4 regions of the Bacillus atrophaeus genome follow, and region 3 is predicted to be linked to each of the others. Evidence: riboswitches for the same ligand, from Rfam matches in the RefSeq annotation. Region 3 holds a riboswitch; each other region holds the start of a gene.
The links. Region 3 has a riboswitch for thiamine pyrophosphate ahead of thiC (phosphomethylpyrimidine synthase ThiC). Riboswitches for the same ligand answer to the same signal wherever they lie in the genome.
Positions count from the first base shown of each region.

Region 1: another riboswitch for thiamine pyrophosphate. It lies ahead of tenA (thiaminase II); the one in region 3 lies ahead of thiC (phosphomethylpyrimidine synthase ThiC).
Region 2: another riboswitch for thiamine pyrophosphate. It lies ahead of AAHT65_RS13985 (Ykof family thiamine-binding protein); the one in region 3 lies ahead of thiC (phosphomethylpyrimidine synthase ThiC).
Region 4: another riboswitch for thiamine pyrophosphate. It lies ahead of AAHT65_RS15105 (acetylornithine deacetylase); the one in region 3 lies ahead of thiC (phosphomethylpyrimidine synthase ThiC).

Region 1 is NZ_CP154443.1:2,605,310-2,611,017, forward strand. Features, by position in the region: gene AAHT65_RS13125 (monovalent cation:proton antiporter family protein) at 1-1,319, shown strand, start outside; TPP riboswitch at 1,381-1,489, shown strand; gene tenA (thiaminase II) at 1,627-2,334, shown strand; gene tenI (thiazole tautomerase TenI) at 2,312-2,929, shown strand; gene thiO (glycine oxidase ThiO) at 2,913-4,022, shown strand; gene thiS (sulfur carrier protein ThiS) at 4,022-4,222, shown strand; gene thiG (thiazole synthase) at 4,226-4,990, shown strand; gene thiF (thiazole biosynthesis adenylyltransferase ThiF) at 4,987-5,708, shown strand, end outside.
Region 2 is NZ_CP154443.1:2,746,033-2,751,740, forward strand. Features, by position in the region: gene AAHT65_RS13970 (CbiQ family ECF transporter T component) at 1-251, opposite strand, end outside; gene AAHT65_RS13975 (energy-coupling factor transporter ATPase) at 226-1,869, opposite strand; gene AAHT65_RS13980 (ECF transporter S component) at 1,856-2,455, opposite strand; gene AAHT65_RS13985 (Ykof family thiamine-binding protein) at 2,436-3,050, opposite strand; TPP riboswitch at 3,148-3,259, opposite strand; gene AAHT65_RS13990 (response regulator transcription factor) at 3,362-4,039, shown strand; gene AAHT65_RS13995 (ATP-binding protein) at 4,043-5,404, shown strand; gene AAHT65_RS14000 (PepSY domain-containing protein) at 5,419-5,708, shown strand, end outside.
Region 3 is NZ_CP154443.1:2,309,934-2,315,641, reverse strand. Features, by position in the region: gene katA (catalase KatA) at 1-852, shown strand, start outside; gene AAHT65_RS11665 (FbpB family small basic protein) at 962-1,144, opposite strand; gene thiC (phosphomethylpyrimidine synthase ThiC) at 1,443-3,215, opposite strand; TPP riboswitch at 3,356-3,465, opposite strand; gene AAHT65_RS11655 (Type 1 glutamine amidotransferase-like domain-containing protein) at 3,534-4,229, opposite strand; gene AAHT65_RS11650 (sporulation protein) at 4,330-5,109, shown strand; gene AAHT65_RS11645 (hypothetical protein) at 5,204-5,428, shown strand; gene AAHT65_RS11640 (spore coat protein) at 5,425-5,708, shown strand, end outside.
Region 4 is NZ_CP154443.1:2,958,568-2,964,275, forward strand. Features, by position in the region: gene spoIIGA (sigma-E processing peptidase SpoIIGA) at 1-120, shown strand, start outside; gene sigE (RNA polymerase sporulation sigma factor SigE) at 183-902, shown strand; gene sigG (RNA polymerase sporulation sigma factor SigG) at 1,041-1,823, shown strand; gene AAHT65_RS15100 (ABC transporter ATP-binding protein) at 1,984-2,778, shown strand; TPP riboswitch at 2,789-2,894, shown strand; gene AAHT65_RS15105 (acetylornithine deacetylase) at 2,982-4,265, shown strand; gene AAHT65_RS15110 (YlmC/YmxH family sporulation protein) at 4,342-4,587, shown strand; gene pgeF (peptidoglycan editing factor PgeF) at 4,752-5,588, shown strand; gene AAHT65_RS15120 (YggS family pyridoxal phosphate-dependent enzyme) at 5,595-5,708, shown strand, end outside.

The DNA of each region.
Region 1 (5,708 bases), 300 kb from region 3:
TGATTCTTCTCGCTGTTTTTGCTTCCTTGTATGGGAACGATAATGGAAACATGTGGCTCTTAATGATTTTGTTTGCAGCCGGAGTTGTGCTTTATTTCTTCGGGCGGATCTTTAAGCATCGTTCTTTCGTGGAGTCGATGTCAAAAGGAACGATCCAAATTGGTACACGTGCGATTTTCACGTTGATTATCGTCCTTGTCGCATTGTCTGAATCACTTGGAGCTGAAAATATTCTCGGCGCATTTTTAGCTGGTGTGCTTGTTTCTCTGCTTTCGCCGAACAAAGAGCTGGTGCAGCAGCTGGATTCCTTCGGCTACGGCTTTTTGATTCCGATTTTCTTCGTGATGGTCGGTGTTAAATTAGACATTTGGTCGCTTTTTCAGGACCCATTGATTTTAATCATGATTCCGCTTCTCTTAATCGCGCTGCTATTGAGCAAAATCCTTCCTGTCCTTTACTTGAAAAAATGGTATGACAACAGGACGGTATGGGCATCGGGCTTTTTATTGACGTCTACGCTTTCTCTTGTCATTGCGGCTGCGACGATTGGAGAACGCCTGCATATCATCAGCGCGAATATGTCAGGGGCGCTGACTTTGGTTGCTGTCATTGCAAGCATTATAACGCCTGTCGGCTTTAAGAAATTGTTTAAAAGAGAAGAGGAGCCGGAGGAGAAAAAGACCATTACGTTTATTGGCGCCAATCAGATGACGCTGCCGGTAACATTGGAATTACCTGAGGAAGAGTATGAAGTCAGGGTGGTCCACGTATATCAGGAAAATGCAGAAGAAAAGCTGTCAGACTCTGTTTTCAGCGTGGAAACCATTTCTGATTATGAGCGTGAAACCCTTGAGTCACATGGGATATTTGAGACGGATGTCCTCGTTGTGGCGACAGGTAATGAAGATGTAAATGCTGATATTGCTCTTTACGCCAAAGAAAAAGGAACGGAACGCGTCATCGCAAGCGTCGGCTCAGTTGAACATGAAGCTGAATTAAAGGAGGAAGGCATCAATACTTTTTCCATTTTGCTTTCCACTAAGACACTGCTGCGTGCGCTTATCGAGGCTCCTGGTGTTATGAAGTTGCTCACAAACCAGGAATCTTCGCTGTACCAAATTAATATGGAAAACAGCAAATACGATGGTGTAATTTTGCGTGAATTCCCTCTAACGGGAGATGTCATTTTTGTCAGGATTTTCAGAGGGGTGGACAGCATTGTTCCCCATGGAGATACAAGGCTTCAATCAGGTGACCGTCTGATCGTGACCGGATCACGTAAGTATGTGACGGAAATGAAAAGAACACTGGAAGGATAAACCTTGACCAAAAATGGATTCATGTTAATATAGAGGTGCAGTAAAAATTAAAATATAATTGTATGACCACTAGGGGTGCCCTTCAAAAGGGCTGAGATAAAAGTGAGACTTTTAGACCCTCATAACTTGAACAGGTTAAAACCTGCGTAGGGAAGTGGAGCGGTATTTGGGTTATTTTATCTATGCAAATTCCAAACCACTTTTCCTTTCGGGAAAGTGGTTTTTTTATTTTTCAGAATGGAGGAATGACATGATGAAGTTTTCGCAAGAGTGTCGTCAGGCAGCAGCAGAATGGAGGAATGACATGATGAAGTTTTCGCAAGAGTGTCGTCAGGCAGCAGCAGAATGGTGGGATGGAAGCTTTGTCCATCCGTTTGTGCAGGGAATTGGTGACGGAAGCCTCCCGATTGACCGGTTTAAATATTATGTTCTTCAAGACTCTTATTACTTAACGCATTTTGCAAAGGTCCAGTCGTTCGGTGCTGCATATGCCAAGGATCTTTTTACGACGGGGCGAATGGCAAGCCACGCGCAAGGCACATATGAATCGGAAATGGCGCTGCACCGAGAATTTACAGAGCTTTTGGAAATCAGTGAAAAAGAGCGTGAGGAGTTTAAGCCGTCTCCTACTGCGTATTCTTATACCTCCCATATGTACCGTTCGGTGATGAGCGGGAACTTTGCGGAAATTTTGGCTGCTCTTTTGCCATGCTATTGGCTTTATTATGAAGTGGGCGAGAGGCTGCTTGAATGTGATCCGGGTCATCCGATTTATGAAAAATGGATAAATACCTATGGCGGCGACTGGTTTAAACAGCAGGTGGAAGAACAGATTAACAGATTAGATGAATTAGCGGAAAGCAGCACGGAGGAAGTCCGCGCCAAAATGAAAGAGAATTTTGTCATTTCCAGCTATTACGAGTACCAATTTTGGGGAATGGCCTACCGAAAAGAAGGCTGGTCGAACAGCGCCGCAAAAGAGGTGGAGAAACTTGGAGCTGCACGCGATAACTGATAATTGCCAGCGTGTTGAACATCTCGCGGCTTCGATCATTGCCGTTAAAGATGAGGTTGATTTCATTCATATCAGAGAACGGTCAAAATCGGCCGATGATATCCTGAAGCTGCTTGAGCTTATTTATCAAGGTGGTGTTGAGAAGCAAAAGCTGATTGTGAATGATCGGGTGGATATTGCGCTCTTTGCCAATATTCATCGTGTTCAGCTGCCGGGCCATAGTTTTTCGGCAAAACGGGTGAGAGCGAGGTTTCCTCATCTTCATATCGGACGGTCTGTTCATTCGCTTGAAGAAGCCGTTCAAGCAGAACGTGATGATGCGGATTACGTGCTGTTCGGGCATGTGTTTGAAACGGAATGCAAACAAGGTTTAGAAGGCAGGGGTGTGCAACTCTTGACAGAAATAAAACAAACGCTTGCGATACCGGTGATTGCATTAGGAGGTATAACGCCCTCTAGGATACCCGAAGTGAGACAAGCCGATCCCGCGGGGATTGCTGTCATGTCCGGAATATTTTCAGCGCCGGATCCTTTGGAAGCCTCCAGAAGCTATTCCCGCAAGCTAAAGGAGAACAAGTATGAAAAGGCACTATGATACAGTCATCATCGGCGGCGGGATCATTGGTTCAGCCATCGCTTATCATTTGTCAAAAGAAAAGCAAAAAACGGCTTTGTTTGAGAGCGGAACAATCGGCGGAAAAACAACGAGCGCAGCTGCGGGAATGCTTGGAGCTCACGCCGAGTGCGAGGCGCGGGATGCGTTTTTTGATTTTGCCATGTACAGCCAGCGTTTATATCAGGCGCTTGAAGCCGAGCTGAATGAACGGTCAGGCATTGATATCAGACGGCACAACGGCGGAATGTATAAGCTGGCGTTTTCAGAAGAAGACGTCGCTCGTTTACGGCAGATGGACGATTTAGACTCCGTAAGCTGGCATACAAAAGAAGAAGTGCTGGAGAATGAGCCGTATACGTCAAAAGAGATTGCCGGAGCCAGCCTGATTAAAGCTGATGTTCATGTTGAGCCTTTTTACGTATGCAAGGCTTACGCCAAAGCGGCAAGGCTTTCAGGCACTGAGTTGTATGAACACACATCCGTTACGGAAATAAAACGGGACGGAGATGCCGTCTGCATCACAACGACGGCCGGTGAAGTTTATGCGGATTATGTTGTCGTGGCGAGCGGGGTATGGAGCGGGCAGTTTTTTAAGCAGCTCGGTCTGAACCAAGCGTTTTTCCCTGTTAAGGGAGAGTGCCTTTCTGTCTGGAATGACGATTTTCCGCTTACGAAAACACTTTATCATGACCATTGCTATATCGTTCCGAGAAAAAGCGGCAGATTGGTCGTCGGGGCGACAATGAAACCGGGAGATTGGAGTGATAAGCCGGAACTTGGCGGACTTGAATCCGTTATGCAGAAAGCAAAAACAATGCTGCCGGCCATCCAATATATGAAGGTAGACCGTTTTTGGGCTGGGCTGCGGCCGGGAACTGGAGACGGCAAACCTTATATCGGCAGGCACCCGGAGGATAGCAGGATTCTATTTGCCGCAGGCCACTTCAGAAACGGAATTTTGCTGGCTCCGGCTACTGGTGAAGTAATTTGCGATTTGGTCATGGACAGAAAGGTCAATCAAAAATGGATAGACGCGTTTAGTATTGATCGCAAGGAGGCGGTTCAGGCATGATGCTTCAGCTGAATGGAAAACAAGTGGAATGGGACAAGGACACCGGCACTATCCAAGATTTACTCGCGTCCTACCAGCTTGAAAATAAAATTGTCATTGTGGAGAGAAATAAAGAAATCATTGATAAAGAGAACTATCGGCATATTAATCTCTGTGATCGGGATGTTATAGAAATTGTCCATTTTGTAGGAGGCGGATGAGAAATGCTAACAATTGGCGGAAAGCAATTTTCTTCAAGATTACTATTGGGAACAGGGAAATATCCAACATTTGAAATCCAAAAGGAAGCGGTACACGTTTCTGCGTCTGATATTTTAACTTTTGCTGTCAGGAGAATGAATATTTTTGAAGCGTCCCAGCCGAATTTTCTGGAACAGCTTGATTTATCCAAATATACACTGCTTCCAAACACAGCGGGAGCAAGTACCGCGGAAGAAGCGGTCAGAATTGCAAGACTTGCGAAAGCATCAGGTCTTTGCGACATGATTAAAGTGGAAGTAATCGGGTGCAGCCGTTCCTTGCTGCCGGATCCGGTTGAGACTTTAAAAGCGTCTGAACAGCTTTTGGAAGAGGGATTCATCGTTCTGCCTTATACGTCTGATGATGTCGTCTTGGCCAGAAAGCTTGAAGAGCTTGGCGTTCATGCCATTATGCCGGGTGCTTCACCGATAGGGTCAGGCCAGGGAATCGTTAATCCTTTGAATCTGTCATTTATCATTGAACAGGCTAAGGTGCCGGTCATTGTTGATGCGGGAATCGGCTCTCCTAAAGATGCAGCGCATGCAATGGAATTGGGGGCGGACGGTGTCTTGTTAAATACCGCTGTATCCGGGGCAAATGATCCCGTTAAGATGGCGCGCGCCATGAAGCTCGCAGTGGAAGCGGGCCGCCTTTCCTATGAAGCGGGCCGAATTCCGGTGAAACATTACGGAACGGCGAGCAGCCCGGGAGAAGGTCTTCCTGTATGACGGGCAGGTATTCCAGACAGGAGCTGTTCGCTCCGATCGGCCCCTCAGGCCAAGAAAAGCTGAGGGAAGCGTGCGCGGTGGTTATCGGCGGCGGCGCGCTTGGCACAGCCAGTGCTGAAATGCTTGTCAGGGCGGGAGTCGGGTCTGTGACGATCGCTGATCGAGATTATGTGGAATGGAGCAATTTACAGCGCCAGCAGCTATATATAGAGGACGATGTGAAAAAGGAAATACCGAAAGCCGCTGCTGCTGAAAAGCGGCTTCGTTCCATTAATAGCGACGTACATGTCAAAGGGATTGTCATGGATGTCACTGCTGAAAATGTTTCTGAGCTGATCGAAGGAGCGTCCGTGATTGTGGACGCCGCCGACAATTTTGAAACCCGCCTGATCGTTAATGATGCCGCTGTGAAAATGGGGATTCCTTTTCTTTACGGCGCATGCGTCGGCAGCTACGGACTAACCTTTACTGTTTTGCCTGGTGTTACGCCTTGCCTTCATTGTTTGCTCGACAAACTTCCTTTAGGAGGATTAACGTGTGATACAGCCGGCATCATCAGTCCCGCCGTCCTGCAGGTCGCTGTCTATCAGGTGACAGACGCGTTTAAGCTTTTGACGGGAGACCGGCCTGAACCGATGCTTCGGTCTTTTGATTTGTGGAAAAATGAGCGGTCTGAGATAAACGCAGCAAGTCTCGTTAATGCTTCCTGCCCGAGCTG
Region 2 (5,708 bases), 440 kb from region 3:
TCAGCGGTCGTCGGCACTTTACCGAAGACCGCCGCTGTCCACATACACCCGGCTGCCAAAATCAGAAAGGGGATCGTAAACAGGAGCCATTTTTTCAGAGAAATTCGTGCCGCGGACAGAACCCCGACTACGATAATCACATAAAAACATGCTGGAGTGTAGGGGTTATAAATGAACGACAGCATCACAACACAGCAAAACACAGCAGCAGCTTTTATTGTCGGATTAATGGTTTGTAATTGCTGGTTCATGATGTTCCTCCTGCTGTTTATGGTGCAGCCATTCATATTGAAGCGGCCATGCCAGTTTTGCTTGTTGAATAATTTCATTCTGCTCTGAAAATAACGGCGCCGGAGCACCTTGATAAACCAATTTTGTGTCGTGAAGCACAAGAACGTTGTCGGCAAAAGCTGAGACAAGTTCCATATCATGTGTGATCATCAAAACAGCTGTTCCGGCCGCCTGGATGCTTTCAATCAGCTCCATACATTCCGCAGCGGTTTTCGCGTCTTGCCCGAAGGTCGGCTCATCCAAAAGTAAAATCTTCAGATCGTGCATCATCATAGTGGCGACGCTCAGCCGCCGTTTTTGTCCCTGGCTTAAAGCGAAGGGGTGATGGGTGAGAACATGGTCAAGGCCGAAACGCCGCAAAAGATCATGCGCTTTTTCGCCTGCGCCCTTATGGTGTTCATGTCCGAAGACCAGCTCGCCAAATACCGTATCAGAGACAAACTGATGCTCGGGGTTTTGAAAAACAAATCCCATCTGCCTTCGCAGCTCGTTTTCAGAAAAAGAATGAAGCGATTTGCCGAACAGGCGAATTTCGCCGCTTTTCGGTTTATAGAGCCGTGCGAGTACTGATAAAAGCGTTGATTTTCCCGTCCCGTTCTGTCCGACGACAGCCGTCAATGATCCCGCGCGAAGCGAAAAGCTGATGTCTGAGAAGATCACCCGCTGCCCTCTTGAAAACGAAAGCCTGTTTACCTCTAACACATCCTCAGTCAGAGGGAGATTCTTGCCTTCTTTGAAAGCGGGAACCGGCTGTGTAAACAGCATCTCTTTTGACAAAGTAAATGGTGCGCTCAAGTTTTCCTGCATGGCTGCGACATGAGGAATGGCAACGCCGATCTTTTTCAGTTCTTCTGAACGGAATTGAAAGATATCCGGTGTTTCACCATCCATCACTTTCTGTCCCGATGCGTCAAGCACAATTGTCCGTTCCACCCAAGGGGCCCACTCGTCAAGCTGGTGTTCAATGACGAGAAGCCCGAAGCCCTTTTCCTCCTGCAGCTCCTTTATCATGTGAACAAAGCTGCGTGCTGAATGAGGATCAAGAAGAGAAGTCGGTTCGTCCAGAATAATAAGATCAGGCTCCATCGCCAAAATACAAGCCAGCGCGACTTTCTGCTTTGTTCCCCCGGACAGGGCTGAGATAGTTTGATTCTTCAAGCCGGTTAAATCGAGTTTTACTAATACATCATCGATTCTCTCTTTCATTTCTTCCTTGGGCATTTGCAGGTTTTCCAACCCAAAAGCGATTTCATCTTCAACCGTGAGCATGCAAAACTGCTGGTCTGGATCTTGAAAGACCACTCCGATATGTAAAGAGGGCTTTTCAGAAGCTTGAAAATCTTCAATATTTTTTTGGAAAAGTGAGATGCGCCCAGTCTGCGCCGCATCACAAGCTTCTGGGTAAAGGCCATTTATACAGAGGGCCAGCGAGCTTTTGCCGCATCCGCTAGGCCCGAGCAATAGTGCCCGTTCTCCCTTTTGAAGCTGAAACGTCAAGTCTTTAAAAATCGGCTTTTCATCTTCTTCGTAGGAAAAAGTCAGGCGGTCGATGCTGAGGAGCTCATTAGAACCCTGCATGCTGGGACACCTGTTTCCGTTTCTTCTTGAGTTCCTTTCCGAGCGCCATGCCGTTTAATACGCCGGTATAGGCGAGTGAGTCACTGATAACTTTTCCGAGAAGGCCTGCAAGAAGCGCTCCGGAAAACAGACGAATGATGAGCATGAGCAGCAAGTAGCCCGGCGACAGTGCAGCATATCCGGCCACGAATAAGTCATAAATAAAGCTTGTCACTGACGAGCCCATCCCGGCAAGAAGGACAATAGGGAGAGAATACACTCTCCAGCGCGCGGCAAAAAAGACCGCTTCAGCCCCGAGGCCTTGAACAAGTCCCACCACAATCACCATCGGACCTGACGGATTGCCGAGCAGGCATTCAACAAACGCGGCAATGGTTTCTGAAATGAGCGCCGCGCCGGGTTTTCTGATGATATAAGCGGCAATAATAGATACGATAAACCAGATGCCGTAAATCGGTTCATAGCCCATCGGACCGAAAAAACCTGCAAGCACATTTCCGAAATGCGTAAATAATAAATAAATAACGGCAAATACAACACTGATTACAGACATAACAACAATTTCTCTAACCTTCCAGCTTTTCATTTGATCCCTGCTTTCTTGACGGACTGTTTGCCGAGAAGTTCACAGTCATCGTCACATGATTTGTTTTTTCTTCTGCGAGCCGGAATGCGGCCTCCAATGTGCGGAACACATCGTGAGCGTCTCCGTCAAGCTCGCTTGCATAATGCACACCCTGCACAAAAGTGCCTTGCGCTTTAGCGATATCGACCGCTTCTGAAATGATGCCCATATAATCCAGTTCATTCATCGGATAGAGCGCAAACTGACAAGGGGCCTCCGCTCGGATCTCACGGGTATTTTCGTCATTCAATCTTTTGCCATCTTCAAAAAGAAACGAATCACCCTGTGTATCACCCGGGCAGCCGATAGAAAAGGTTCCGTTCATGACGATGTGCTTTCCGCTTTTGGCTGCGTGAAGGTATACAGCTTTGGCGGCGTCAAATACATGATCCATTTTCCCGCGAAAGCATGTGCTGATATGATCTGTCTTCTTCCAAACCTTTGATGTATCGGTTTCCTTCAGCGCCGACATGATCACATTGATAAAATCATCTGTCATCGGGTATAAAGAAAATCGAAAACCGGCGATTCTGCTTGTGCCGCATACGTTGTTCATTTCTCCGACCTCCTGGTTGTTTTTTGGGAAAATAAAAAACTGCATATCCATAGGGAATATGCAGTCATAGAACGGAAGACGCAAAAAAAGGCGTCGTATCGGTCATCCTGCACTTCCCCACGCTGGTATTATCCAGATCGGGTTATAAGGGATCAAAACGCGTGTTGCCGCGTTTTATCTCAGCCAAAATAGCACCCCTAGTGCTTTCCATATACAATTTTTTATTTTGAGATCATCATAGATGATAAGATAGGATTTGTAAACAGGGATGATCATTTTTTTCATATAGAGCAAGGAAAGGGTGATAGGATGTGGAAAAAGGGCACATTTTAATTGTGGAAGACGAAGAAAAAATCGCAAGAGTGCTTCAGCTGGAATTAGAATATGAAGGATATAAGGCCACTATTAAAGAAACCGGCACTGAGGGTCTGCACGCTGCATTAGAAGAAAAGTTCGCCTTGGTTCTGCTTGATGTCATGCTGCCCGGTCTCAGCGGTCTTGAAGTGCTCCGCCGATTGCGGAAAACAGACATGCATACGCCTGTTATTTTATTAACCGCGAGAGACAGTATACCTGATAAGGTAACGGGCTTGGACATCGGAGCAAATGATTACGTAACCAAGCCGTTTGAAATTGAAGAGCTTTTGGCAAGAATCAGGGCGGCGCTCCGGCAAAACGGATCAGATCCCGGCACATTTTTATCACTTGGTGATCTGCAAGTGAATGAAAAAACGCGTGAGGTCAAACGGGCGGATCAAGAGGTTGAATTAACGCCGCGCGAATTCGATCTGCTCGTATTTATGCTGAAGCATCCGCAGCAGGTGCTCACGCGTGAACAAATTCTTACTTCCGTGTGGGGGTTTGATTATTTGGGAGATACAAATGTAGTAGATGTGTACATACGCTATATTAGAAAAAAGCTGGACTACCCATACGAAAAACAGCTGATCCACACAGTCCGCGGGGTCGGATATGCAATCAAGGAGTAGACGATGAATCTAAAGACCAAAATCCACCTGTATACGTCTTTATCGCTTTTCATATTGCTGATATTGATTCATACGGCAGTGTATCTTATTTTTTCATCTGCCTTGACGTCAAAAGATGCGTCAAGGTTAGCCGAAGAAACGGCCAATATTGCAGAAGCTCTCCATACCGCTGAATCAGAAGGGGTGGCCCTTGAGGATATGCTCCAGGCATACCTTCCGGCTAACGGGATGGTCAGAGTTGTTGATAAAGACAAAAAGGCCGTTATCATAGTGACAAAAGACAAAGCATACAAGAATTTTCCGAAAGTGTTTCATAGCGGGCAGACCGAAGAAGTGACAAAGCAGAATGGCAGGCTGTACGCCGTCGCGGCTGTACCGGTCATTTGGTCAGATGGCGAAGTCGTCTCGCTTCAGCTCATTGAAAGAGAGGAGCACACGGAAGAGAGCCTGCTGCTTTTGCGGATTATTTTAATCACGGCAAGCGCAGCGGTATGCATCGCTTCGTACTTTGCTGGCAGTCTGCTGGCCCGGCGCATTGTCAATCCAATCAGAAAACTGATAAAGACGATGAAAGATATCCAAAGAGAAAAAACCTTCAAAACGATTTCGCTTAAGGGACAGTCACACGATGAATTATACCAAATGGGGCTTACATTTAATCAAATGGCGGAGATGCTGAAAGAGCATTATGAAAAACAGCAGCAGTTCGTTCAGGATGCTTCGCATGAGCTGAAAACCCCTATCACCGTTATCGAAAGCTACAGCAGCCTAATCAAAAGGTGGGGAGCGCAAAAACCGGAGGTGCTAAAAGAATCGGTCGAGGCGATTCACTCTGAAGCCATAAAAATGACAAAACTGACGGATCAGCTTCTCACCCTTGCCAAATACCAGAAAGACATGAAGCTGGATGTGAAAACGATAGACATCATCGATTTGGCCCGTTCTGTTATTCAAACCTTACAAAGCGTCTATGGGCGGGATATGATGCTGGAAACCGAATGGGAAAGTTTATATGTGACAGCGGACGAACAACGCATGAAACAGCTGCTGACCATTTTACTCGATAATGCCATCAAATACAGTTCAGAGCCTATTAAAGTTTTGGCCGGGAAAAACCAAGGCCTCCCTTTTCTTATTGTTCAGGATCACGGCATAGGCATACAAAAGCAGCATATCGAACATCTCTTTGAACGGTTCTACAGAGCCGATGAAGCACGAAACCGCAAAACCGGCGGGACAGGGCTCGGTCTGTCGATTGCCAAGCAGATTGCTGACGAACACGGAATCGAACTTACCATCGACAGCAAAGTAAATGAAGGTACGAGCGTAACCATGCAATTTAAAAGGGGCGCTGATTTGCCATGATGAGGAGGAGTGCGATGAAAAAACGGACAAAAGCCATTTTCACAGCAGGTATTGCGATTATAGCGATAATTATCTGTGTCATCCTTATGATGAATCAAGCTCAGAAAGATGTGCTGACAAAAGCGGCCATCCAGAAAAAAATCGAAGCCTCCTATGAAGGTGACATTACGAAGCTGGATACATCCTCCGATAAGAAAACATATCTGCTGACGCTTGAAAATGAGAAAGGAATTTATGAGCTGAAAGCGGATGCGAAAACAGGCGCCATTCTTGATATGGACAGAATCAAACGCATCAACACGCC
Region 3 (5,708 bases):
TGGACAAATGCCGAAGGCGAAGGCGTATGGATCAAATATCACTTTAAAACAGAACAAGGCGTGAAAAACCTTGATGTAAAAACAGCTGCAAAAATCGCTGGTGAAAATCCGGATTATCATACAGAAGATTTGTTCAACGCGATTGAAAACGGTGATTTCCCCGCATGGAAATTATATGTGCAAATCATGCCTTTAGAAGATGCAAATACGTATCGCTTCGATCCATTTGATGTCACAAAAGTATGGTCTCAAAAAGACTATCCGCTGATCGAAGTTGGACGCATGGTTCTTGACAGAAATCCTGAAAATTACTTTGCTGAAGTAGAACAGGCGACATTCTCTCCAGGAACATTGGTGCCGGGTGTCGATGTATCACCTGATAAAATGCTCCAAGGCCGTCTGTTTGCATATCATGATGCGCATCGCTATCGTGTGGGCGCGAACCATCAATCCTTGCCAATTAACCGTCCTCGCAATGAAGTGAAAAACTATCAGCGTGACGGCCAAATGCGCTTTGACAATAACGGCGGCGGTTCCGTATATTACGAGCCTAATAGTTTCGGCGGACCGACTGAATCACCTGAAGATAAACAAGCCGCATATCCGGTATCCGGGGTGGCTGACAGCGTCGGCTACGATCATAACGACCACTATACTCAAGCCGGCGATCTTTATCGCTTAATGAACGAAGACGAGCGTACACGCCTTGTCCAAAACATCGTTGATGCCATGAAGCCGGTAGAAAAAGAAGAAATCAAATTGCGTCAAATCGAGCATTTCTACAAAGCGGATCCTGAATACGGAAACCGGGTTGCGAAAGGGCTCGGCCTGCCGATTAAGAAAGAAGTTTGACCTTACAAAAAACCGCTGACAACGTGATCAGCGGTTTTTTTTCATTCAAAAGATATTCTCATTTAACGGTTTGAATTGAAAAATGCATTTGCCTCAAAATAAAAGACACTTATCTGGTTCCTGCATGTTTTTCATCAATTTTCATATAAATCTCCTCCATCTGATGTTCATTATTCAGAATCTCCCATTTGTTTTTTTCAATAAGCAACTCCAAACTTAACGTTTGTTTCTTATATTTTTTTCGTTTTTTCGGTTTTTTCCGCCCTGCCGGCACATATTTTTTAACTCCCATGACAAACTCCTCCCGATTCCACGCATGCCCGCTTATCAGATACAAAAAGGCCCTTATCTATGACAAAAGATAAGGGCCTTCGGTGATCCGATCAGCTTGCATATGGAAATATTTATTCATCATCTTAATTCACACTATACCTACCTGTCAACTATAATTTGAGACAGCGGCACCTTAAATACAAACCTTATGGCCAATCATTTCATCAAAGGGGTCCGGCTACGCTTACCATTTATGGTTCGGACACAATAAAAAAACAGATGAAGATGCTTAAAACTCCATCTTCATCTGCCGCCTTTTATTGATATAAATTGCTTCCCGTCTCTACGAACTCTTTTGCCTTTTCTTTTAATCCTTCATCTATAGCTTCAGATTCATTAAGATTATTTTCCTTCGCATAATCCCGAATATCCTGTGAAATTCTCATACTGCAAAACTTCGGTCCGCACATCGAACAGAAATGAGCCGTCTTTGCTCCTTCCGCAGGCAATGTTTCATCATGATATTCAATCGCCCTTTCAGGATCGAGGGAAAGGTTAAACTGATCACGCCAGCGGAATTCAAAGCGCGCTTTTGAAAGGGCGTCATCGCGCATTTGTGCTCCCGGATGCCCTTTTGCAAGATCAGCCGCATGAGCTGCAATTTTATAAGTAATTACCCCTTCTCTCACATCATCGCGATTTGGCAGCCCCAAATGCTCTTTCGGCGTGACATAGCACAGCATCGCAGTCCCGTACCAGCCGATCATCGCCGCTCCGATGGCTGATGTAATGTGGTCATAGCCCGGTGCAATATCCGTCGTCAGCGGTCCTAACGTGTAAAAAGGCGCTTCTTTACAGATTTCCATTTGTTTATCGACGTTCTCTTTGATTTTATGCATCGGCACATGGCCAGGCCCTTCAATCATCACCTGTACATCATGCTTCCACGCAATTTGCGTCAGTTCTCCAAGCGTCTCCAGCTCCGCAAACTGCGCTTCATCATTCGCATCCGCAATCGAACCAGGACGCAGACCGTCACCGAGGGAGAAAGCAATATCGTAAGCCTTCATAATTTCACAAATCTCTTCAAAATGAGTGTATAAGAAACTTTCTTGATGATGGGCCAGACACCATTGCGCCATAATTGCCCCTCCGCGTGATACTATACCCGTTGTACGCTTTGCGGTTAAAGGCACATATCGAAGCAAGACTCCCGCATGAATGGTAAAGTAATCAACACCTTGTTCCGCCTGTTCAATCAATGTATCGCGATACACTTCCCACGTTAAATCCTCAGCAACCCCATTCACCTTTTCAAGGGCCTGGTAAATCGGCACTGTTCCCACCGGCACCGGGCAATTGCGGATGATCCATTCACGAGTCGTGTGAATATCCTTCCCGGTAGAAAGATCCATCATCGTATCCGCTCCCCAGCGAATCGCCCATGTCATCTTTTCGACTTCTTCTTCAATTGACGAAGTGACCGCAGAATTCCCGATGTTCGCATTGATTTTCACATGGAAATTCCGCCCGATAATCATCGGCTCGCTTTCAGGGTGATTCACATTGGAAGGAATGATCGCACGTCCACTTGCCACTTCATCTCTCACAAATTCCGGAGACACATGCTCACGAATCGCGATAAACTCCATTTCCGGTGTAATGATGCCTTTTTTCGCATAATGCATTTGAGTCACATTTTTTCCCGTTTTAGCCCGAAGCGGATTTCGTTTTAATCCTGGATAGCTTTCATTTTGATTTGCTTTTTTATAGCCGTTGTCTTCCGGTTTAATGGCTCGTCCCTCATATTCTTCCACATCACCACGCACTGAAATCCACTCATGGCGCAGTGGCTGCAAGCCGTCATGAATATTAATCTGTTGATTAGGATCAGTATAAGGGCCGCTCGTATCATATACACGAACCGGCGCATTTTCTTCCTCGCCGAACGATCCAGTGGTCGGACTCAAGCCGATTTCTCTCATCGGCACTTGGATGTCCGGTGAAGAACCCTCCACATATACTTTTTTGCTTCCGGAAAAACTCGACATAATGGAAATGTTAGCTTGCTGTACTGAATTGTTTTGCATGAATAATCCTTCCCCCTCTATAAGTTTGAAAGGACCAACCAAGCTTTAGCACCAGCACAAAAAAACCGCGCTCATATGTAAGAACCCGGTTTGGCAGTCAGTCATAAAGAAATATATTATTGCCCAAAAAAACAATAATAAAAACAATTCCTCTACTTCCCCACGCTGGTACGAACCAGATCAGGTCCAAAGGGTTAAGAAGCAAACACTTCTCTCTCAGCCCGTCAGACGGGCACCCCCAGTAACTATTGATTTCGCTTTCATCTTATCATAAATACAGAATCGAAGAAAGAGAAATGTAGAAAATATTCAGCTAATTCAACTTAAGTGATGAACCGGCAATGAAATTTCAGTTATTTCATTCTCATGCACTGTCACCCGATATGCCTGTGCGCCAGCTCTTGAACTCACAACCTGAAACAGTTGATCTCCTATAAAGTGCAAGGCCGCTCCATCATCCGCTGCATAGCCTTCGCTCAAAGACTTTTCTGAAATAAGCCTGTGAAACGCCGGTCTCCTCTCCTTCTCTCCATCATAATGAGGACAAAAACTCCCTTGTAAAAACCCTAAGCCATTCAGGCCTGTTAACGGGCCATTCATCGAGTCCGTCACGCCCTCTTTAAACCAGCAAATGGCTCCGGCGCTTAATCCTGATAAAATAACGCCTCTCTCCCACGCCTCACGCAATATATGATCTAATCCCCATTCTTTCCAAAGCACAAGTAAATTCCGGGTATTTCCGCCGCCGACGTATACAATATCCTGTTCACATATAAATGAAGCCAGATCTGTTGAAGGCGGTTTAAACAAGGATAAATGGTCCGGCATACACTCAAGCTTTTGAAATGCATGATAAAACCGCTGAATATAGCTTTCGGAATCACCGCTCGCAGTCGGCAAAAAACATACCCGCGGTGCAGATTTTTTTGTTTGCTCCAAAAGATATTGATCAAGTAGCAGATGATCCGGCTCCATCGAAAAGCCGCCTCCGCCCATAGCTATAATTTGTTTCACAAAGCAACATCTCCTTCATTTAAAATAAATGAATCCCCACAGATATACAGACCGTATAATAAATGTCTTTCCATATGATAAGAAAAGGAGCCTTAAACACATGTCATTTTTTAAGAAACTGGCTGCAAGCGCAGGAATCGGAGCAGCAAAAGTGGATACGATTTTACATAAGTCAAATTATAGTCCCGGAGAAATGGTAAGAGGCACTGTCCGTGTCAAAGGCGGAAGTATTGAACAGCAAATCCGTCATATTGAAGTCATTGTTAAAACAAAGTATAACATTCAAGAAGATGATAAAGCAGAGACAAAATATAAAACTGTGACCTCCCATCGGGTGGCAAATGAATTTATGATAGGTGCCGGGGAAGAAAAAGTTTTTTCATTCAGCTGCCGGCTGCCGCTTGATACACCCGTTACTATCGGCAAGACAAAAGTATTTCTCATGACTGATTTAGATATTGAAGGCGGCATCGATAAATCAGACTATGATTCGTTTCACGTCAATCTCCACCCTTGGATGAACAATGTATTACAAGCCCTGCAGGAAATTGGCTTTAGGCTCCATGAGGCGGACTGTGAACATGCCCCCTATTTCCGCCGGCGTCTGCCATTTGTGCAGGAATCTGAATTTATCCCGCATTCCGGACCTTACAAAGGGCTGCTCGATGAACTGGAAGCCGTATTTCACCTCCACGAAGACGGTCTAGAGCTTATTCTAGAAGTAGATCGGAAAGCGAGAGGCCTTGCGGGCTGGCTTGAAGAAATGTATAACGATGGTGAGCGGCTGACAGAGGTTTACTTTAGTGAAAATGAATTAGAAGCCGGCACAGACAGACTGGCAGACAGACTAGATCAGCTCATCAGCCGATACGCAGAATGAAGAAATGATCCCATATGGTTCGGGATCATTTTTATTTTGTATAAATGGTTTAAACAAGGAAAGAATACACGGGAATCCGGGAGGTGAACGTTGTATGGCACAAGACCGTTTGGCAAACCACGAAACAATGGAAACACATGAAATCCTTAATTTTAAAACCGTCTGCTTATTGAAGTCAAAAATGATGCAGGGACTTGTGTTTGATCAAGAACTGAGAGCACTCATGGAAAAAGACGTGCAGCAATCGATAAAAGATATTACTGAGCTGCAAGCTTTATATACAAAAGCCCCAACGAGAAACGGAGGTAACCTTCATTGAACGATTACTTAGATCCCCAAAACGCGAAAGGAATGCCTGATCTTGCTGATTCCGCACTGGCTCTCGATTTCTTAATCTCAGTAAAAACCGGAGTCAGAAATTACGCGGCAGCCATCACAGAAACGGCAAGCCCTGAACTAAGAGCCGCACTGCGCCATCAATTAGATGCCGCCATTCACTTACACGGGGAACTATCCAGCCTCATGATTGAAAAAGGGTGGCTTCATCCCGCTGATACGGACAAACAATTTCAATTGGATATGAAATCAGCCCAAACAGC
Region 4 (5,708 bases), 650 kb from region 3:
ATCGCTGCGGACAAATGCTTAATCGGCATCAGCACCGCCGCTCTGTCGGCTGAAGGAGAATTCGACGCGATCATTCATCCGAAAATGCTGTCCGGCAAAGCTGTTAAGCATGTGTCGTGATGTTCTTAAATGTCCGTTATTTATCATACTCAAAAAGCGAGGCATTTAGAAGGGAGAGGAAGATGAAAAAACTAAAATTAAGGTTGACGTATCTTTGGTATAAATGGCTGATGAAACTTGGTTTAAAAAGCGATGAAGTGTACTATATCGGAGGAAGTGAAGCACTGCCGCCGCCTTTGTCTAAGGATGAAGAACAAGTTCTTCTGCTGAAGCTGCCGAGCGGTGATCAGGCAGCTCGCGCAATTTTAATTGAACGCAATTTGCGTCTGGTGGTTTATATTGCCCGGAAATTTGAAAATACCGGAATCAATATTGAAGATTTGATCAGTATCGGAACCATTGGTTTAATCAAAGCCGTTAACACCTTTAATCCAGAAAAAAAGATCAAGCTGGCTACATATGCCTCAAGATGTATAGAAAATGAAATTTTAATGTATTTAAGAAGAAATAACAAAATCCGTTCAGAAGTGTCTTTTGATGAACCGCTTAACATTGATTGGGACGGCAATGAGCTTTTGCTTTCAGACGTACTCGGAACGGATGATGATATCATCACAAAGGATATTGAAGCGAATGTTGATAAGAAGCTTCTGAAAAAAGCGCTTGAACAGTTAAACGACAGAGAAAAACAAATTATGGAACTCCGTTTCGGCCTTGTCGGAGAGGAAGAAAAAACGCAAAAGGATGTAGCGGATATGATGGGAATATCCCAATCCTACATTTCGCGCTTAGAAAAAAGAATCATCAAAAGGCTGAGGAAAGAGTTTAACAAAATGGTGTAAAAAAATTTTAAAACGCAACCCTTGATTTTACAGGGTTTTCCTAATCGACTGTATTTTTCTGCCTGATCATCGTGCATATTTTTCCCACCCAAGGAGATACTTAACTTTGTACAGCAGCTCCTGTAGGGAGGGAAAAAAGTGTCGAGAAATAAAGTCGAAATCTGCGGGGTGGATACCTCCAAATTACCCGTACTCAAGAATGAAGAAATGAGAAAGCTGTTCAGGCAATTACAGGATGAGGGCGACGATTCAGCGAGAGAAAAGCTTGTTAACGGCAACCTGCGCCTTGTCTTAAGCGTCATTCAAAGATTTAACAACAGAGGAGAATATGTTGATGACTTATTTCAGGTCGGCTGCATCGGACTAATGAAATCCATTGATAATTTTGATCTAAGCCATAATGTTAAGTTTTCAACATATGCTGTACCGATGATTATCGGAGAAATCCGCAGGTATTTACGCGATAACAACCCGATACGCGTCTCTCGGTCGCTGCGGGATATCGCATACAAGGCGCTTCAGGTAAGAGAACGGTTGATCAGTGAGACAAGCAAGGAGCCGACAGCAGAGGATATCGCCAAAGTCCTTGAAGTACCGCATGAAGAAATTGTGTTTGCGCTGGATGCCATCCAAGATCCGGTTTCTCTCTTTGAACCGATATATAATGACGGCGGGGATCCTATTTATGTCATGGACCAAATCAGTGACGAGCGCAATAAAGATACACAATGGATTGAAGAACTCGCTTTAAAAGAAGGCATGAGAAGACTGAACGACAGGGAAAAAATGATTTTAAGAAAACGTTTCTTCCAAGGGAAAACACAAATGGAAGTGGCAGAAGAAATCGGCATTTCCCAAGCGCAGGTTTCGAGGCTTGAAAAGGCGGCAATCAAACAAATGAATAAGAACATTCATCAATAATGGGCATGATGAAGCCTTTAAAGCAAACCCTTGCTTTAAAGGCTTTTTATATTGGGGAGCGCAGGCAGTTTACGTTTCGGAAAAAGTAAGGTATCCTAGTTCGTACAAAGTTTTATGAAAATTGAAACAGTTCAGCGGATTTATGAAAAGGAGGGCCATAATGATTTTACAGCTTGACCGCGTGTCGTTAAAACGAAGCGGGAAATGGATTCTAAAAGATATAGACTGGAAAGTGCAGCAAAACGAAAATTGGGTGCTTTACGGCTTAAACGGCGCGGGGAAAACGGCGCTCTTAAATATGCTTTGTTCTTATTATTTTCCCACTTCTGGAGATATGCAGGTGCTAGGGCATGAGTTTGGGAAAACTGAGCTTGGTGATAAGCTCAGACGGAAAATCGGACTGGTGTCTGCCGGCCTTCAGCAAAAATTGTACCCTGCAGATTCAGCATTTGAAATTGCGCTTAGCGGGGCGTATGCTTCAATTGGCTTATATGAAACACCGAGTAAAGAAATCAGAGAAAAAGCTATCAATCTTTTAAAAGATTTGGGAGCCATCAGCTATGCGGACCGCCGTTACGAAACGCTCTCTCAAGGAGAAAAACAAAGGGCGCTGATCGCGAGAGCGCTCATGGCGGACCCTGAACTGTTAATATTGGACGAACCGGTTACAGGCCTTGATTTTATGGCGCGGGAAAACCTGTTAGACACGATTACATACATCGCAGGAAAAGAAAATGCTCCGTCGATTCTGTATGTGACTCATCATGCTGAAGAAATTTTGCCTGTATTCGATAAAGCCCTTCTATTAAAAGAAGGAGAGGTATTTGCAGCAGGCGATATAAAGGAAATGCTTTCTGACGATTTACTTTCATCATTTTTCGATATGCCGATCGACGTATTATGGAATAATGGCCGTCCGTTTTTAACAAGAGCCAAACAAACCACAAATGCCTGATAATTAAATATGTTCATCCTAGGGGTGCTTATCTTTGAGCTGAGAGAGACGTGTGTCTCAACCCTGATTGACCTGATCTGGATCATGCCAGCGGAGGGAAGCGGTGAAAAAAAGCGGAGTACGCAGCACGTCTGCGCTCCGCTGCTTTCATGAGCCGTTTCATATACAATGAAGCGGTTTTTTATATGACAAAAAAGGAGCGAATGACATTGAATAAACAAATAGATGCTTTATTGCAAAAGGCTGAGGAACAAAAGAATGAACTGATTAAGCTTGCGAAAACATTAATTTCTTTTCAAACACCGGCGCCGCCGGCCAGAAACACAGACAAAATTCAATCATGGATTGCCGGGTTCTTGAGAGAAATGGGCTTTTCAATTGACAAGTGGGAGGTTTATCCGGGAGACCCCAATGTAGTGGGAGTTTTAAAAGGAACAGATTCAGACAGCCATCAAAGCTTAATTATTAACGGGCATGTGGATGTGGCTGAGGTGGATGAAGAAGGCTGGGAGCATGACCCGTTTCATTTTGTTGAAAAAAACGGCTGTTTGATCGGCAGAGGTGCAGCTGATATGAAAGGCGGGATGGCGAGTGTGCTTTTCGCTTTGAAATTGATTCGTGAAGCGGGGATTGATCTGCCGGGAGATGTGATTTTACAATCTGTCATCGGTGAAGAAGTAGGAGAGGCCGGAACTCTGGAGTGCTGCAAACGAGGTTACCGCGCCGACTTTGCCGTTGTTGCTGATACAAGCGATCTGCATATTCAAGGACAAGGCGGCGTCATCACGGGCTGGATCGAATTGAAAAGCCGCCAGACCTTCCATGACGGCACAAGGCGGAACATGATTCATGCGGGCGGAGGAACCTTTGGGGCAAGCGCGATCGAAAAAATGGCTAAAATCATACACGGGCTTGGCGAGCTGGAGCGCCACTGGGCGATTATGAAAAGCTATCCCGGCTTTAAGGCCGGCACGAACACGATCAATCCGGCTGTAATAGAAGGCGGAAGACACGCTGCTTTTATCGCGGATGAATGCCGTTTATGGATTACCGTGCATTTTTATCCGAATGAAACACATGAGGAAGTAGCTGCGGAGATAGAGGATCATATTAATCGATTGAGTGATAGTGATGTGTGGCTGAGAGAAAATCGACCTGTCTTTACGTGGGGCGGCTCTTCTATGATAGAAGACAGAGGAGAAATTTTTCCCGCTCTTGAAGTTGACCCGCACCATCCTGCTGTTTCAGAGCTTACAGCTTCACACCGTCATATTAAACAAACAAATCCGGTTATAGATGTTTCCCAGTCAGTAACAGACGGCGGCTGGCTTTACAACGCAGGAATTCCGAGTGTCATTTACGGTCCCGGAGATTTGCACAATGCCCATGCCGTAAATGAAGAAGTCTCAATTGAGCAGCTCGTTGATTATACGAAGATTATGCTCAGCTTTATTATCAAATGGTGCAGCACCCGCAAAGAACAATGAAATTTACACATGCTTGACAAGGTTCAGCCATCCCGTTCATATAATAAGAAAAAGAACGGACAAAGGACGTGATGGAATGATCAGCATTTCTGAATTTCAAGTAAAGGATGTTGTGAATGTATCTAACGGCAAAAAATTAGGAAGCATCGGTGACATCGACATAAACGTCACCACTGGAAAAATTCAAGCCATCATTCTCGGCGGAAATGGAAAAGTTCTTGGTTTTTTCGGAAAAGAAGAGGAAATGATCATTCCTTGGCGAAATATAGTTAAAATCGGGGAAGATGTCATCCTGGTTCGTTTGAGTGAACCGAAAGACTGAACGCTTTTGCGGCGCTTTTTCTGTTAAATGCCGGAAAACCCGCTTCCTTCCGGCACATTTATTCATTAAATTTGAAAAACGCCGCTAAACGAATGCATAAAGATGTGGTAAAATAAGTGGGAAATTACACATTTCAATAATGTTTGTCGAAAGGTTGGATCATCATGAATACATACCACCCATTCAGTCTCACCACCCCCTCGACACTCATGATACAAGACTGGAATCAAACGAATCAAAAAAACGCAAAGATCATTGCCGGATTTACTACGAAAAACGGCGGTGTCAGCAAGCCGCCTTTTGAATCGTTAAATACAGGATTGCATGTTCATGACAAAGATGCAGATGTTGTTGAAAACCGAAAAAAAATCGCCGGGTTGTTTGATACTGATTTACAATCATGGGTATTTGCCGATCAGACACATGAACATCATGTCCGAAAAGTGACGCATGAAGACGGCGGAAAAGGGGCTCGCGAGTACTCATCCGCTTTTAAAGCAACGGACGGGCTCTATACATGCGAAAAGAATGTATTTATGGCCTTATGCTTTGCCGATTGTGTGCCTCTGTTTTTTTATGACCCGGTCAGATTGCTTGTCGGGATCGCCCATGCCGGGTGGAAAGGGACTGTGAAACAGATCGGCCGGGAAATGGTCAAACGCTGGACAGATGAGGAAGGCTCCCGGTTATCGGATATACAGGCTGTCATCGGCCCGTCTATCAGCGCCGGCTGTTATACGGTTGATGACCGTGTCATCACTGAAGTCAACGCGCTCCCTTTTTCCGCGGAACACGCCGTGAATGAGACGGGACCGGGGCAGTACCAACTCGATTTGAAGGAATTAAACAGACTGATTCTTATAGAAAGCGGCATCAGTAATGAAAATATTTCAGTGAGCGGGTTATGCACCGAAAAAGAACACCCGCTGTTCTTTTCTCACCGCCGGGATCAGGGAAAAACGGGACGGATGATGTCCTTTATCGGAATGAAGGAGGCATAAAAGATCTTGCGTGTAATCGACAATTTACGACATATAAACGAACGAATAAACGAAGCATGTAACAGATCGGGCCGCTGCTCCGATGAAGTTACAATTATCGCAGTCACTAAATATGTGTCA